Regions from separate parts of the Aminobacter sp. SR38 genome, predicted to be linked through region 2. Evidence: predicted binding sites of a transcription regulator. Region 2 holds the regulator's gene; each other region holds the start of a gene.

Region 1 (5,069 bases), 1.7 Mb from region 2:
TCGATCCGGAGAAGACGGCTATCTGCCATTGCACCGATTGCCAGAAACTGACCGGAACGGCCTTTCGCGTCACCGTTCCGGTGCCGGAGGACAAGATCGCGTTTTCGGGAGCGCCGAAGATTTACGTCAAGACAGGCGACAGTGGTAACAAACGCGCGCAGGGCTTCTGCCCCGAATGTGGCTCGCACCTGTTCGCCACTTCGGTCGGTGACGGACCCAAGGTCTATGGGTTGAGGACCGGAACTTCGGACCAGCGCGAGCAACTGGTGCCCCGCAAACAGGTCTGGCACCGATCGGCGTTGCACTGGCTGCCGGAGTTCGACGGCATGGAGACGGTGGAGAAACAGTCCTGAGGGCAGGGCTTTGCTGCGCTAGTCGCTTTCCTCGACGACGCGCAGCCTGAGCTGCCCAGTCTTGGAATCGGCAGCCCGGGCGCCCGGAGGCTGGGGCTTGGCCGTAGCTTCCGCCTCGCCGGCATGGCCCGTGCCGAATTCCAGCGCCTCGATCTTTTCGCCGCGTTTGGTGACCTTGGACGACGATACGAGGATGTCGTCGATGTCCTTGCTCGACTGATCGAAATGCGTCTTGAGTTTACGCACGCGTTCGTCGAGGCGGCCGACATCTTCCATCAGGCGGATGACCTCGCCCTGGATCAGGTGCGCTTGTTCGCGCATGCGGGCGTCCTTGAGGATCGCCTGGATGACCTGGATCGACAGCATCAGCAGTGACGGCGACACGATGACGACGCGGGCGCGGTGGGCACGCTGCACCAGCGATTCGAAGTTCTCGTGGATTTCGGCGAAGATCGATTCCGAGGGCACGAACATGAAGGCGGTGTCCTGGGTCTCGCCCGAGATCAGGTACTTGTCGGCGATCGCCTTGATGTGGACTTCGAGATCGCGCCGGAAGGCCTGGGCGGCATATTTCTGCGCTTCAGCCGCACCTTCGGTATCGGCTGCCGCGCGAATGGCGTTCCACGCCTCGAGCGGAAACTTGGCGTCGATGACAAGTGACGGCGCGCCGTTCGGCATCCTGACAAGACAGTCCGGCCGGTTGTTGTTCGACAGCGTCGCCTGGAATTCGTAGGCGCCGAGCGGCAGGCCGTCGGCGACGATCGTCTCCATGCGCGACTGGCCGAAGGCGCCGCGCGTCTGCTTGTTGGAGAGGATCGCCTGCAGTTGCACCACCTGGCCGGCAAGCGACTGGATGTTGCCTTGTGCGGTATCGATGACCGCCAGCCGCTCCTGCAGCTTGGCCAGGCTCTCATGCGTCGATTTGGTCTGCTCGGTCATTGTCTGGCCAAGGCGGCCGGTCATGGCGTCGAGACGTTGGCTCAGCGATTGGGTCAGCTCCGCCTGGCGCGAGCCGAAGATTTCGGCCACCGTGCCGAGCCGGCCCTGCATCTCCGCCTGCGCCTGCAGGATACCCGCCATGCGGGCCTCGGCATCGCGGGCGTGGTCGGCGGCCTCGGCGGCTGCAACCGCGCGCGCCTTGGCCGAGCGCCACAGCGCCACCATCAGCACGACGACAAGTGCGACGAACAGCACGGCTGCAAACAGCAGCGCCTGCCCGAGCGTGAGCACGGAGGCGCCAAGCTGGGCGATGGGGGCGGACAGGATGCTGGAAAGCTCGTTCATGGCGCGCACCATAGCCGATTCGCACAAAAGGGTCAGATCAAAACGGGAACATCCTGGATCGAGCCCTGTTGACGGTTTTCGCCTGACATCCTAGTTGATGCGCATGACCATCAAGCCGCTCATCATCCTGCCCGATCCGCTCCTGCGCCTGGTTTCCAAGCCGGTCGAGCGCATCGACGACGCCACCCGCAAGTTCGCGCGCGACATGCTCGACACCATGTATGACGCGCCGGGCATCGGCCTTGCCGCCATCCAGGTCGGCGAGCCGCTGCGCATGCTGGTGATCGACCTTGCCAAGGAAGGCGAAGAGCCGGCGCCGATGACGGTCATCAATCCCGAGATCGTCTCGCGCAGCGACGATCGCTCGATCTATGAGGAAGGCTGCCTCTCGATCCCGGACTATTACGCCGAGGTCGAGCGCCCGGCCATGGTGCGGGTCAAATATCTCGACGAGAACGCCAAGGAGCAGGAAGTCGAGGCCGACGGTCTATTGGCCACCTGCCTGCAGCACGAGATCGACCATCTCGATGGCGTGCTGTTCATCGACTACATCTCCAAGCTCAAGCGCGACATGGTGATGAAGAAGTTCAAGAAGCTTGCCAAGGACCGTCCGCCGAGCCGCATGGTGGGGTGAGAGCCTGGCCGACCGGAGACTTCGACGGGCTTGACCTGAAGCTCGTAAACCCGTTTGAAGCGATGGCCTGAACGGTCGGCCGACGCCGTCCGGGGCTGTGCGGGATAGCCGGAACAGAATGAGCCTTCGCGTCATCTTCATGGGCACGCCGGATTTTTCCGTGCCGACGCTGCGTGCGATATCAGAAGCCGGCCACGAGGTCGTTGCCGTCTATTCGCAGCCGCCGCGCGCCGCAGGGCGCCGCGGGCTGGAGCTGACGCCGTCGCCGGTGCAGCGCGAGGCCGAGCGGCTGGGCATTGAGGTGCGCACGCCGCTGTCGCTGAAGGGTGAGGCCGAACAGGCGGCCTTTGCCCAGCTTAAGGCCGACGTCGCAGTGGTCGTTGCATACGGTTTGCTGCTACCCAAGGCCATTCTTCAGGGCACGCGGCTGGGCTGCTACAACGGCCATGCCTCGCTGCTGCCGCGCTGGCGCGGGGCGGCTCCGATCCAGCGCGCCATCATGGCAGGCGATGCGGAAACCGGCATGATGGTCATGCGGATGGAAGAGGGATTGGACACCGGACCGGTGGCTCGACTTGAAAAAGTCGCGATTGGACCCGACATGACGGCCGGTGAGCTGCACGACCGCCTGATGGCGGCAGGCGCTTTGCTGATGGTGGACGCTCTCGCAGAGCTCGAAGCGGGCAAGCTGGAAACGGTGCCGCAGCCATCGGAAGGCGTGACCTACGCCAAAAAAATCGATAAAGCGGAGACGCGGATCGATTGGACCTTGCCGGCGACGGCGGTCGACAACAATATCCGCGGCCTGTCGCCATTCCCCGGCGCATGGTGCGAAATCGAAATCGGCGGACGAACCGAGCGCTTGAAAATACTGCGCTCGCAACGCGCCGCTGGACAAGGAGAGCCGGGAACGGTTCTCGACGACCGGTTGGAGATTGCCTGCGGCGACGCTGCCGTGAGGTTGGTCGAGGTACAAAGGGCGGGAGGAAAACCCGTCACCGCGGATGAATTCCTGCGCGGTGCCAAGATCGAAAAAGGAATGAAGTTGTCATGAGCATGATGTCGATTAGGGCAGCTACGCCCCGCGACCGCGAGGCGATCCGCCTCGTAGAAGAACACGCCTTCGGGCAGCAGGCCGAGGCTGGTCTCGTCGATGCGCTGGTTGCCGAAGGCGATGCGGTCGTCGAACTGGTGGCTGAAGAGGATGGCGATGTGGTTGGCCACATCCTGTTTTCCAGGCTTTACATCCAGAACGGCGGCAAGACGGTTCCGGCGGTGGCGCTCGCCCCGCTGGCGGTCGAGCCCGATTTCCACGGCACCGGCATCGGTGGCGCGCTGGTCCGCGAAGCCCACATCCGGCTCAAGGATGCCGGCGAGACGATCGCCGTGGTGCTTGGCGATCCGGCCTATTATGGCCGCTTCGGCTACAGCCACGAGCGCGCAGCAGGGTTCGAGAGCGACTACCAGTGCGACGCGCTGCAGGCCCTGGCCTGGGGCGATGCGCCCGAGACGGGCAAGCTGGTCTATGCCTCGGCCTTCGGTACTGCTCTAGCCGCGTAAGGCGGCCGGAGGTTTGACTGCACATGCCGCGCTATCGCCTTGATCTGGAATATGACGGTCGCGCCTATGCCGGGTGGCAGCGGCAGGCTGGCCTGCACACGGTGCAGGCGGCGATCGAGCAGGCGATCCTGAAGTTCTCGGGCGACGAAATCTCGCTGCGCGGCGCCGGCCGCACCGACGCCGGCGTGCATGCCACGGCTCAGGTCGCTCATGCCGACCTGACCAAGGCCTGGGCCGACGACAAGGTGCGCGACGCCGTCAACGCGCATCTGCAGATGGCCGGCGAAACCGTCGCCATCATCGCCGCCCGGCAAGTGCCTGACGAGTTCGATGCCCGCTTCTCCGCCACCGGGCGGCACTATATCTACCGTATTCTCAACCGACGCGCGCCGGCAGCGCTCGAGCGTGGCAAGGTCTGGTGGGTGCCCAAGCGCCTCGACCACGAGGCGATGGCGGACGCCGCCAAGCTCCTGCTCGGCCGGCATGATTTCACCACCTTCCGCTCGACGCAGTGCCAGGCGAACAGCCCGCTCAGGACGCTTGCCCAACTCGACGTGACGCGCAGCGGCGACATGATCGAAGTCAGGACGTCGGCGCGCTCGTTCCTTCACAATCAGGTCCGCTCGATGGTCGGTAGCCTGAAACGCGTCGGCGAGGGCGGCTGGACTGCCGACGACCTCAAGGCAGCCCTCGACGCACGCAACCGCGCCGCCTGCGGCCAGGTCGCGCCGCCCGACGGGCTCTATCTCAGCGGCGTCGATTACTGATCTCTAGAGTTGCGCTGCTCGGGGCGGAAAGCCGCGGCGCACTTGTCCTTGAGTTGCTTCAGTAGATCGGATTGGTTCCGAGCTTCGGCGCCGGCCAGTCCTGGGTGATGCCGGGCTGTACAGGCCGTTCGAGATAGGTCGACAGCACGACATAGCTGCGCGTCGAGGTCACGCCCGGCGTGTCGTAGATGCGGGCGAGCAGCCCCTCCAGCGCGCGCGTGTCCTCGGTCCGCACCTTGAGCAGGATGCAGGCGTCGCCGGCAACCGTGTGGATTTCCTCGACCTCCGGAAACGACGAGACCGCCATCAGTTCCGGCGTCTTGCCCCAACCCCTGGTGTCGACATGGACGAAGGCCAGCAGCGGCTTGCCGACAGACCTCGGATCGGCCATGGCCACGGTCTGACGGATGGCACCGGACCGGCGCATGCGCTTGACCCGCTCATGCGCCGCCGGCGCCGACAGACCTGCCT
Region 2 (5,069 bases):
GACAGCGGCCGCGCCAAGGCAGTGCTCGACCGACTGGTCGCCGTTTCGAACGGATAGAGACATGGCCGATATCCTGCGCCGCATCGAAGCCTACAAGCGCGACGAGATCGCCGCAGCGAAGGCGCTGCTGCCGCTCGCCGAGCTCAGGGCGCGCGCCCGCGACGTCACCAAGCCGCGCGGCTTTCTCGCGGCACTCGAAACCAGGCACAGTGAAAGCCGCTTTGGCCTGATCGCCGAGATCAAGAAGGCGAGCCCGTCCAAAGGCCTGATCCGTCCCGACTTCGATCCGCCGGCGCTCGCCAGGGCCTATGCCGACGGCGGCGCTGCCTGCCTGTCGGTGCTGACGGACACGCCGTCCTTCCAGGGCGCACCCGAGTTCCTGACCGCCGCGCGCGACGCCTGCGCCTTGCCGGCATTGCGCAAGGACTTCATGTTCGAGCCCTATCAGGTGCACGAAGCACGTGCCTGGGGCGCGGACGCGATCCTGATCATCATGGCGAGCCTGAGCGACGAAGATGCCAGGCGTATCGAGGATGAGGCGTTCGAAATCGGCATGGACGTGCTTGTCGAGGTCCATGACGAAGAAGAGACAGAACGCGCGCTGAAGCTTCAGTCGCGCCTGCTCGGCATCAACAACCGCAACCTGCGCACATTCGAGGTCAGCCTCGACACGTCGGAGCGCCTGGCGCCGATGGTGCCGGCAGACCGGCTGCTGGTCGGCGAAAGCGGCATCTTCACGCATGCCGATTGCCTGCGTCTGCAGAAATCCGGCATCTCCAGTTTCCTCGTCGGCGAAAGCCTGATGCGGCAGGCCGACGTGACCTCGGCGACGCGTGCGCTGCTCGATGGCGCAGCCCTGGCAAGCGCCTGACATGGCAACCACCCTCACCCATATCGGCGCCACCGGCGAGGCCAACATGGTCGACGTCGGCGACAAGGCCGAGACGACACGCACGGCAATTGCCGAAGGCCATGTCGTCATGCGCCCGGAGACACTGGCGTTGATCCTGTCGGGCAACGCCAAGAAGGGTGACGTGCTCGGCACCGCCCGCATCGCCGGCATCATGGCGGCCAAACGCACCCATGAGCTCGTGCCGCTCTGCCATCCCATTCTTTTGACCAAGGTTTCGGTCGAGATCGAGCCAGATGAGGCGCTGCCCGGCCTGCGCGTCACGGCGCTTGCCCGCGTCACCGGCAAGACCGGCGTCGAGATGGAAGCGCTGACGGCTGCCTCGGTCGCCTGCCTTACCATCTACGACATGGCCAAGGCCGCCGACCGCGGCATGGTGATCTCCGGCATCCGGCTGGTCGAGAAGACCGGCGGCAAGTCGGGCGACTACAAGGCTGCCGAATAGATGGCGCTGCTGCCCGTCGCCGACGCCCTGGCGCGCCTGCTCGACGCTGCCGAACCACGCGGCACGGAAACTGTCGGCCTTGCCCAGGCATCGGGCCGCGTGCTCTCGGCTCCACTACACGCCCTGCGCACCCAGCCGCCCTTTGACGCCTCCGCCATGGATGGCTACGCCGTCCAGGCCGCCGACATCGCTTCACTGCCGGCGCAGCTCAAGGTTATCGGCCAGGCACCCGCCGGCAAGCAGTTCACGGGCACCGTCGGACCGGGCGAGTGCGTCCGCATCTTCACCGGCGCACCGGTGCCTCAAGGCGCGGATACCGTCGTCATTCAGGAAAACGTTCGCGATCTCGGCAATGGCGAGATCGCGGTGCTCGAGCCAACGCTTGCTGGCCGCAACATCCGCGCCAGGGGCCTCGACTTCAAGCAGGGCGACCTCATCCTTGATGCAGGACGTGTGCTCGACCCGGCAGCGCTCTCGCTGATCGCAGCTGCCAATCATCCCAGCGTCGAAGTGCTGCGGGCGCCTCTGGTCGCCATCATCGCCACCGGCGACGAGCTGTTGCCGCCGGGCAGCAATCCCGGGCCCGACCAGATCATCGCCTCCAACGCCTATGGCGTCGCGGCGATCGTTCAGTCGGTTGGCGCGCGCGTACTCGATCTCGGCATCGCCGCCGACCGCACCGAGGCAATCTCCGCACTGGTCGCCAAGGCGCTCGCCGCCGACGCCGATGTGATCGTCACGCTGGGCGGCGCTTCGGTCGGCGACCACGACCTCGTTCACCGTGTCCTGACCGATCTCGGCATGGATCTCAACTTCTGGAAGATCGCGATGCGCCCGGGCAAGCCGCTGATGTTCGGCCGGCTCGGCAACAGCCGCTGCGTCGGCCTGCCGGGCAATCCGGTTGCCAGCCTGATCTGCTCGCAGATTTTCCTGAAACCTCTGCTGGCGAAGCTTGGCGGCCGCCCTTATTCGCCCGACATGCGCAACGGCATTCTCGACACGGCAATGGCGGCCAACGACCTGCGCCAGGACTTTGTCCGCGCGATTGCGCGCGAGACCGCTGAGGGTCTCGTCGTCACACCCTACCTGATCCAGGACTCTTCGATGCTGCGCACGCTGGCCGACGCCAACTGCGCCATCGTGCGGGTGCCCTTCGCGCCTGCAGTCGAAGCCGGCAGCGCCTGCAAGGTGATGATGTTGCGCTGAGCAGCACCTTCCACCCTTCACGAAATATCAACAGTTGCGGAACACAACTGGAACAGATAGTGTTTGTTCTGGGTTTGTTTTTCTTCTGATTCCTCGGGGGTGGCGATGCTGACGCGCAAACAACACGAGCTTTTGCTATTCATCCACGAGAGGCTGAAGGAAGCGGGTATTCCGCCGTCCTTCGACGAGATGAAGGAAGCACTCGACCTCGCCTCCAAGTCCGGCATCCATCGCCTGATCACGGCGCTCGAAGAACGCGGCTTCATCAGACGCCTGCCCAACCGGGCGCGCGCGCTTGAAGTGCTGCGCCTGCCCGATTCGATCGCGCCTGGCCTCAACGCGGCGAAGAAGTTCTCGCCCAGCGTCATCGAGGGTAGCCTCGGCCGCAAACCCGAGCCGTCACGCAGCATGTCGGCCGGCAATGACGACGATGTTGCTTCGGCGGTTGCCATTCCCGTCATGGGACGCATCGCTGCCGGTGTGCCGATCGACGCCATCCAGCACAAGACGCATTCGATTTCGGTGCCGCCAGACATGATCATGGGCGGCGAGCATTACGCGCTCGAAGTCAAGGGCGACTCGATGATCGAGGCCGGCATCTTCGACGGCGACACTGTGGTCATCCGCAGCTCGACCACGGCCAATCCCGGTGAGATCATCGTCGCCCTCGTCGACGACGAAGAAGCGACGCTCAAGCGTTTCCGCCGCAAGGGTGCCTCGATCGCTCTTGAGGCTGCCAATCCGGCCTATGAAACCCGCATCTTCGGACCGGACAGGGTCAAGGTGCAGGGCAAGCTTGTCGGCCTGATCCGCCGCTATTGATTGCCGGGGCTGCGTTTCCGCCACCTCGGCATGTCCATCCTGCTGCAATCTGTAAGCCGGACTGATCTGCCCTGTTGCTATCTTGCCTTATCTGACGGCTCTGCGACGGCGGGTACAGATTTCGGACTCACCGTGTGGCCGCAGTCGGCGCTTTCGGGTGCGCCTTGGTTGCCCCGGCAGGTGTCTTCGGGGGCATCTCCGCTCGCTTGTAGGGTGACAGGCCCCTCGCCTCGCGCGAAAATTGGCGCTGCGCATGCCACGGGCGGTACGGTTCCGCCACGGCGTGGCGTATCTCGACCGCCCGATCTACGCCAGCCGCCTCGGCTGTGATGAATATCGACGCACTGCCAAGGCGCGCCAGCTCGCGTTTGGTAAGCACGGCCACGCCGGGGCAGACATCGCTTGCCGTGGCATCGTCGACGACGACGAGATCCGCGTTGTCGCAGGCTCGTGCAGCGGCGCTCGCATTCGCCGCATGGACGATTCGTGCACCCTCTGGTTGCTGAACCTTGCAGAGCCCGCTATCACAGACGAAGGCGTCCGCGCCGGCGGGGTTTAGCTCTCCAGATACTGGTTTGCCGGGTATCGTACCGGCGACATCTGCATCGGCTGCTGGCTGTGAGCCGGTCTCGCTGGGCATACGGACAGTCCCGTTCGTTGCATTCGCGGCCGAACGGGCCGGGGTGACGAGTGTTTCCGACGCCAGCGCGCGCTGCCAGTTGTCGACGGTGAACTGGTTCGGCCGGACGCGATTGACGGCCAGCTTGCCATCGTCGACCGGGACGCCGACGAGGCGGCCATCTTCCGAAACGAGAACGGCGGGCGTTTCCGTTTCCACGACCGTCAGCAGCCCAAGGGCCGCGAATGGCAGTGCGGCGGCGCGCAGCCAGGTCGTTGCCGTCGACGCGATGACGAGTGCTGCTGTGAGCAACAATACCGCATGTGACGAGACAAGGCCGACCGCATCGACCGGCGAGCGCTCGGAGAACCAGGTGGCGATGCCAATCATTGCCTTCAGGCCAAAGCCCATCGTGTCGAGGAAGGGGCCGTCGAGCCCAAGCGGCATGAAGATGCCAGCCATGACGGCAAAGGGCATGACCAGGACAGACACAAACGGGCTGACTGCCAGATTGGCGAACAGGCTGAGGGGCGAAACACGTTGGAAATGCCATGCGCCAAAAACGCTGGTCGCGAGCCCGGCAATCACCGACGTCGCGGCGAGACCTATCGCAACTGTCGCAAGCCAGCGCCAGATTTTGGACGGCAGCGATCTCTGACCTACCGGCAGCGCCTGCTCCTCCCGCCGATCCGACCACCAGGCATATGCGCCAACGAGGGCTGCCGTTGCGGCGAACGACATCTGGAAGCTCGGCCCGACGACTTCGTGGGGCGAGATCATGATCACGACGACGGCCGAAATCGCCAGGTTGCGCGTGGTGAGTGCTGCACGGTCGAACAGCACGGCCGTCAGCATCACCGCCAGCATGATGAAGCTGCGTTGCGCCGCGACCTCGGCGCCTGAAATGAACAGATAGCCACCGATGGCGAGCAGTGCTGCGCCTGCGGCGTACTTCTTGACCGGCCGGTGCGAGGTGAAGCCGGGAAAGGCGGCGAAGCATAGCCGCATCAAAAGCATGACCGTGCCTGCGACCATCGCCATGTGCAGACCCGAGATCGAGATGATGT
Region 3 (5,069 bases), 120 kb from region 2:
TCGCCCGAGAGGATTTCCGAGCCATAGGGTACGAAATAGCGGTTGTGGTGCGTCACCTTGCGGTGATCGCCGGGCTCCAGCACGATCGACCAGCCGCCGCCATTCTCCTTGACTGACTTCTCGGGAATGGCCTGGCACTCGCCATGTTCAATGTCGCCATGGCAGCAGGCCGGCGGATAGTTCCAGCCTGAAGCCGCCCGATGCGCCAAAGCCGGGGTGGTCATGACAGACAATGCCAGCAACGCAGACGCTACGGCAGCGCAGCAGCGCGCGAATGCCTGCATGCTGAGAAGTCGGCAACGCCCGCCACTGTCGGACATCACGCAAACCCCGATGATGCCGCCGGGCAATCCCGGACGGCAGGCTGGCCGCGCCGCAGCTTAAGCCTGCTTGTTCGGAATGTATATTATGAAGCTCTAATATTGACGTGAATGCGGTTCACGCCTTGGCCAGCGCGATCGCCACCTTGGCCGCCAGCCGCGCATTGTTCTCGACCAGGGCGATGTTGGTCTTCAAGCTGGCGCCGTTGGTCAGTTCGAGAATCTTGGCCAGCAGGAACGGCGTCACCGCCTTGCCCGAGATGTTTTGCGCCTCGGCCGCCTTCTGGGCCGCTTCGATGTAGCTGGCCATCGTTTCAGTCGGGATCTCGTCGCTCTCCGGCACCGGGTTGGCGACCAAAAGGCCGCCGTCGAGGCCGAGTGCTGCGCGCGTCGCATGCAGGCGGGCGATCTTGTCAGCTGTGTCGAGGCGCAGCGGTGCCGCATAGGGCGACTTGCGCGACCAGAAGGCCGGCACGATGTCGGAGCCGTAGGCGACAACAGGCACGCCACGCGTCTCCAGCACTTCCAACGTCTTTTCGATGTCGAGGATCGCCTTGGCGCCGGCCGAGACCACGATGACAGGCGTGCGCGCCAGCTCGTCGAGGTCGGCCGAGATGTCAAAGCTCTTCTCGGCGCCCTTGTGCACGCCGCCGATGCCGCCGGTCGCGAACACCTTGATGCCGGCGAGATGGGCCGCGATCATCGTCGCCGCCACGGTCGTGCCGCCGGTGCGGCCTTCGGCAACCGCATAGGCGATGTCGGCGCGCGACAGCTTCATTGCGCCGCCGGTCATGGCCAGCGATTCGCGCTCGCCGTCCGACAGGCCGATCTTGATGCGGCCGCCGATGACGGCGATCGTTGCGGGCACCGCACCTTCGTCCGAGATGATCTTCTCGACATTGGCCGCCATAGCCGAATTGTCGGGATAGGGCATGCCGTGGGTGATGATGGTGCTTTCGAGCGCGACAACCGGCTTGCCGGCGGCAAGAGCTGCGGCGACGGGCGCGTGGATGTCGATGAAGGGGCGGGCGGTTTCAGGCGTCATGTTGGTCTCCTTGGTCCGCGTCATGCCATTTCCCGGGCTTGCGGCACAAGGGCCAGCGCCGCGTCAAAGTCTGCCTGGGCGAGATCGGGCACCGCCGAGGCACTTTCTATGGCCAGCACGGCAGCAGCAATGCCCTCGCGCAGCGCCCGCTCCAACTGCAGGCCGCGCAGCAGCGCCACCGTCGTTGCCCCCGCCAGCGCGTCGCCGGCGCCGGTCACGTCGACGATCCAGCGTGGGGCAGGCGGTGTGATCTCGATCAGGCCGGCGGCGTCATAGGCAAAGACCGAGCTGCCGCCTGCCGTGACGACGCCGCGCATGAGCCCCGTGGCGCGCAGGCCGCGGGCGAAGGCGTCGGGCGTGGAATCGGCAGCGACATCAGCCAGCACCGCCGCCTCGCGCCGGTTCATGTAGAGGCAGGAGAGCTTGCCGAGGATCGGCGCCAGGCGCACCGCCTTGGCGGGCGAAATCGCAATGGCAAACAGCGGCTTGTCGGCAATCTCGCCGAGCTTGGCCAGCGCTGCTTCGGGCAGGTTGGCGTCGCACAGCACGGCATCCGTGCCGGCGATCGCCTCACGCGTCTTGGCGCGCCTGAGCTGCTTGGCGAAGGCAAGTTCGTAGAGGCTCATGTCTGCCAGTGCCGCGACCACGTCGCCGTCGCGGTCGAGCAGGGCGGTGTAGCTCGGCGTCGCCCGGTCGAGGAAGATGGCCGACAGGTCCTCGATGCCGTTGGCGGCGATCTCCGACGCTACGGCGTCGCCCGCCGCGTCGCCGCCGCGCACCGACATCAAGGCGCCGGTCGCCCCGCGACGCACAGCACCCCGCAACGCATTGAAAGCGCCGCCGCCAACCTCCTCGCTCATCGAGCCGGGGATCGAGGCGCCCGCCACGAACGGTGCCGTCATGCGGCCGCGCCGGTCGACATGGGCGCCTCCGATGGCGAGGATCTTGGGTGACGTCATGATGCAGGTGTCCGGCAGAGGTTTCGGGCGTGGAACTTAGTGTCTGGCGAGGCGGGCGGCAACCGAATCGCGGCGCGGGCGCATTTTCACGGCGGCGTTTCGCGCCATATGCGACATCGCATCACGTGCAGTTCTAAAACAAAAAAAGAACACGCGTGTGATTAGCCATAAATATCAGTATGTTGACTGCTCTTGCCAAATGAGAACAAAACAGATACAAAATTATATCGGCACCGGATCTGCCGGCCTTCATTGACGACCACGGGGTGATGTATCATGGCTCAGAATTCATTGCGGCTTGTAGAGGATAATTCGGTGGACAAATCCAAGGCTCTGGACGCGGCGCTGTCGCAGATCGAACGCGCCTTCGGCAAGGGCTCGATCATGCGCCTGGGCGCCAATGAGCAGGTTGTCGAGATCGGAACGGTCTCCACCGGCTCGCTCGGCCTCGACATAGCTCTTGGCGTCGGCGGCCTGCCGCGCGGACGCATCATTGAAATCTACGGGCCGGAAAGCTCGGGCAAGACGACGCTCGCTTTGCACACCGTGGCCGAAGCCCAGAAGAAGGGCGGCATCTGCGCCTTCGTCGACGCCGAACACGCACTCGACCCGGTCTATGCCCGCAAGCTCGGCGTCGATCTCGAGAACCTGCTGATCTCGCAGCCCGACACGGGCGAGCAGGCGCTGGAGATCTGCGATACGCTGGTGCGTTCCGGCGCCATCGACGTGCTGGTCGTCGACTCGGTTGCAGCGCTGACGCCGCGCGCCGAAATCGAGGGCGAGATGGGCGAGTCGCTGCCCGGCCTGCAGGCCCGCCTGATGAGCCAGGCGCTGCGCAAGCTGACGGCCTCGATCTCGCGCTCCAACACCATGGTCATCTTCATCAACCAGATCCGCATGAAGATCGGCGTCATGTATGGCTCGCCGGAGACCACCACCGGCGGCAATGCGCTCAAGTTCTATGCTTCGGTCCGCCTCGACATCCGCCGCATCGGCTCGGTCAAGGACCGCGACGAGGTCGTCGGCAACCAGACCCGCGTCAAGGTGGTCAAGAACAAGCTGGCCCCGCCCTTCAAGCAGGTCGAGTTCGACATCATGTATGGCGAAGGCGTGTCCAAGACCGGCGAGCTCGTCGATCTCGGCGTCAAGGCCGGCGTGGTCGAGAAGTCGGGCGCCTGGTTCTCCTACAATTCGCAGCGGCTCGGCCAGGGACGCGAGAACGCCAAGCTGTTCCTGCGCAACAATCCCGACGCGGCGCGTGAGATCGAACAGCTGCTCAGGCAGAATGCCGGTCTGATCGCCGAGAAGTTCCTCGAGAACGGCTCGCGCGAGGAAGACGACGGCGACGAAGCTGGCGCGATGTAGGCGCATTCGGGGCCGGTCCGGCGAACGCTGGACCAGACCCAAGACAGACGATTTGAGCGACCGCCGGCCATTGTGCCGGCGGTTTGCGTTTGTGAAGACGGCTTCGCTGATCGGGCGGCGGAATTGCGGGCTATTGCCGGTCCGGTGTTTCTGGACAGGGTTAAGGTGGGCGGCTAAAAGGCCAGTTCCAATTTCCGCCTGCAAAGGGCGGGGTGCATCTGTTCAGGGCGGCGATCAAAGGCGGCAATATGAGTGGCGTGAACGAGATCAGGTCGACATTTCTCGACTACTTCAAGAAGAACGGACACGAGGTCGTAGCCTCCAGTCCGCTCGTCCCGCGCAATGACCCGACCTTGATGTTCACCAATGCCGGCATGGTGCAGTTCAAGAATGTCTTCACCGGGCTCGAGACGCGCTCCTATTCGCGCGCCGCAACCGCGCAGAAGAGCGTGCGCGCCGGCGGCAAGCACAACGACCTCGACAATGTCGGCTACACCGCGCGCCATCTCACCTTCTTCGAGATGCTCGGCAACTTCTCCTTTGGCGACTATTTCAAGGAGCAGGCGATCGAGCTTGCCTGGAACCTGATCACCAAGGAGTACGGGCTCAAGAAGGACAAGCTGCTCGTCACCGTCTATCACACCGACGACGAGGCGGCCGACCACTGGAAGAAGATCGCCGGCTTCACCGACGACCGCATCATTCGCATCGCCACCTCGGACAATTTCTGGGCGATGGGCGATACCGGCCCGTGCGGCCCGTGCTCGGAAATCTTCATCGACCGCGGCGAGCACATCTGGGGCGGCCCTCCCGGCAGCCCCGAGGAGGATGGCGACCGCTTCCTCGAATTCTGGAACCTCGTCTTCATGCAATATGAGCAGGTGACGAAGGAAGAGCGCATCTCGCTGCCGCGCCCGTCCATCGACACCGGCATGGGCCTCGAGCGCATGGCCTCGATCCTGCAGGGCGTCGAGACCGTGTTCGAGACAGACCTGTTCCGCACCTTGATCGATGCCGCGTCCTCGGCGATCGGCCGTGGCCCGGATGATAGCAATGTCGCCTCCTACCGCGTTATGGCCGATCACCTGCGTTCGTCCTGCTTCCTCGTCGCCGATGGCGTGCTGCCCTCGAATGAGGGCCGTGGCTATGTGCTGCGCCGCATCATGCGCCGCGCCATGCGTCATGCGCAGCTTCTCGGCGCGCAGGAGCCGATGATGTGGAAACTGGTGCCCGCACTCATCCGCGAGATGGGGCAGGCCTATCCCGAGCTCGTCCGTGGCGAAGCACTCATCACCGAGACGCTCAAGCTCGAAGAGACCCGCTTCCGCAAGACGCTCGCCCGCGGCCTGGGCCTGCTGGCAGATGCCACCGAGACGCTGG

The links. Region 2 encodes LexA, which represses DNA repair genes until DNA is damaged. Its sites were predicted from a motif close to TGTTCNNNNTGTGTTCNG; they were not measured.
Region 1: the regulator LexA is predicted to act here: its motif matches at 1,671-1,688, upstream of IG197_RS10530 (DNA recombination protein RmuC).
Region 3: the regulator LexA is predicted to act here: its motif matches at 2,459-2,476, upstream of recA (recombinase RecA).

Annotation. Positions count from the first base shown of each region.
Region 1 is NZ_CP062112.1:2,147,519-2,152,587, reverse strand. Features, by position in the region: gene IG197_RS10535 (GFA family protein) at 1-353, shown strand, start outside; gene IG197_RS10530 (DNA recombination protein RmuC) at 372-1,637, opposite strand; gene def (peptide deformylase) at 1,741-2,271, shown strand; gene fmt (methionyl-tRNA formyltransferase) at 2,390-3,325, shown strand; gene IG197_RS10515 (GNAT family N-acetyltransferase) at 3,322-3,831, shown strand; gene truA (tRNA pseudouridine(38-40) synthase TruA) at 3,855-4,598, shown strand; gene IG197_RS10505 (Lrp/AsnC family transcriptional regulator) at 4,657-5,069, opposite strand, start outside.
Region 2 is NZ_CP062112.1:481,411-486,479, forward strand. Features, by position in the region: gene trpD (anthranilate phosphoribosyltransferase) at 1-57, shown strand, start outside; gene trpC (indole-3-glycerol phosphate synthase TrpC) at 62-871, shown strand; gene moaC (cyclic pyranopterin monophosphate synthase MoaC) at 873-1,355, shown strand; gene glp (gephyrin-like molybdotransferase Glp) at 1,356-2,561, shown strand; gene lexA (transcriptional repressor LexA) at 2,667-3,383, shown strand; gene IG197_RS02415 (ComEC/Rec2 family competence protein) at 3,511-5,069, opposite strand, start outside.
Region 3 is NZ_CP062112.1:606,051-611,119, reverse strand. Features, by position in the region: gene IG197_RS03055 (hypothetical protein) at 1-224, opposite strand, end outside; gene IG197_RS03050 (pseudouridine-5'-phosphate glycosidase) at 439-1,365, opposite strand; gene IG197_RS03045 (carbohydrate kinase family protein) at 1,386-2,324, opposite strand; gene recA (recombinase RecA) at 2,601-3,689, shown strand; gene alaS (alanine--tRNA ligase) at 3,938-5,069, shown strand, end outside.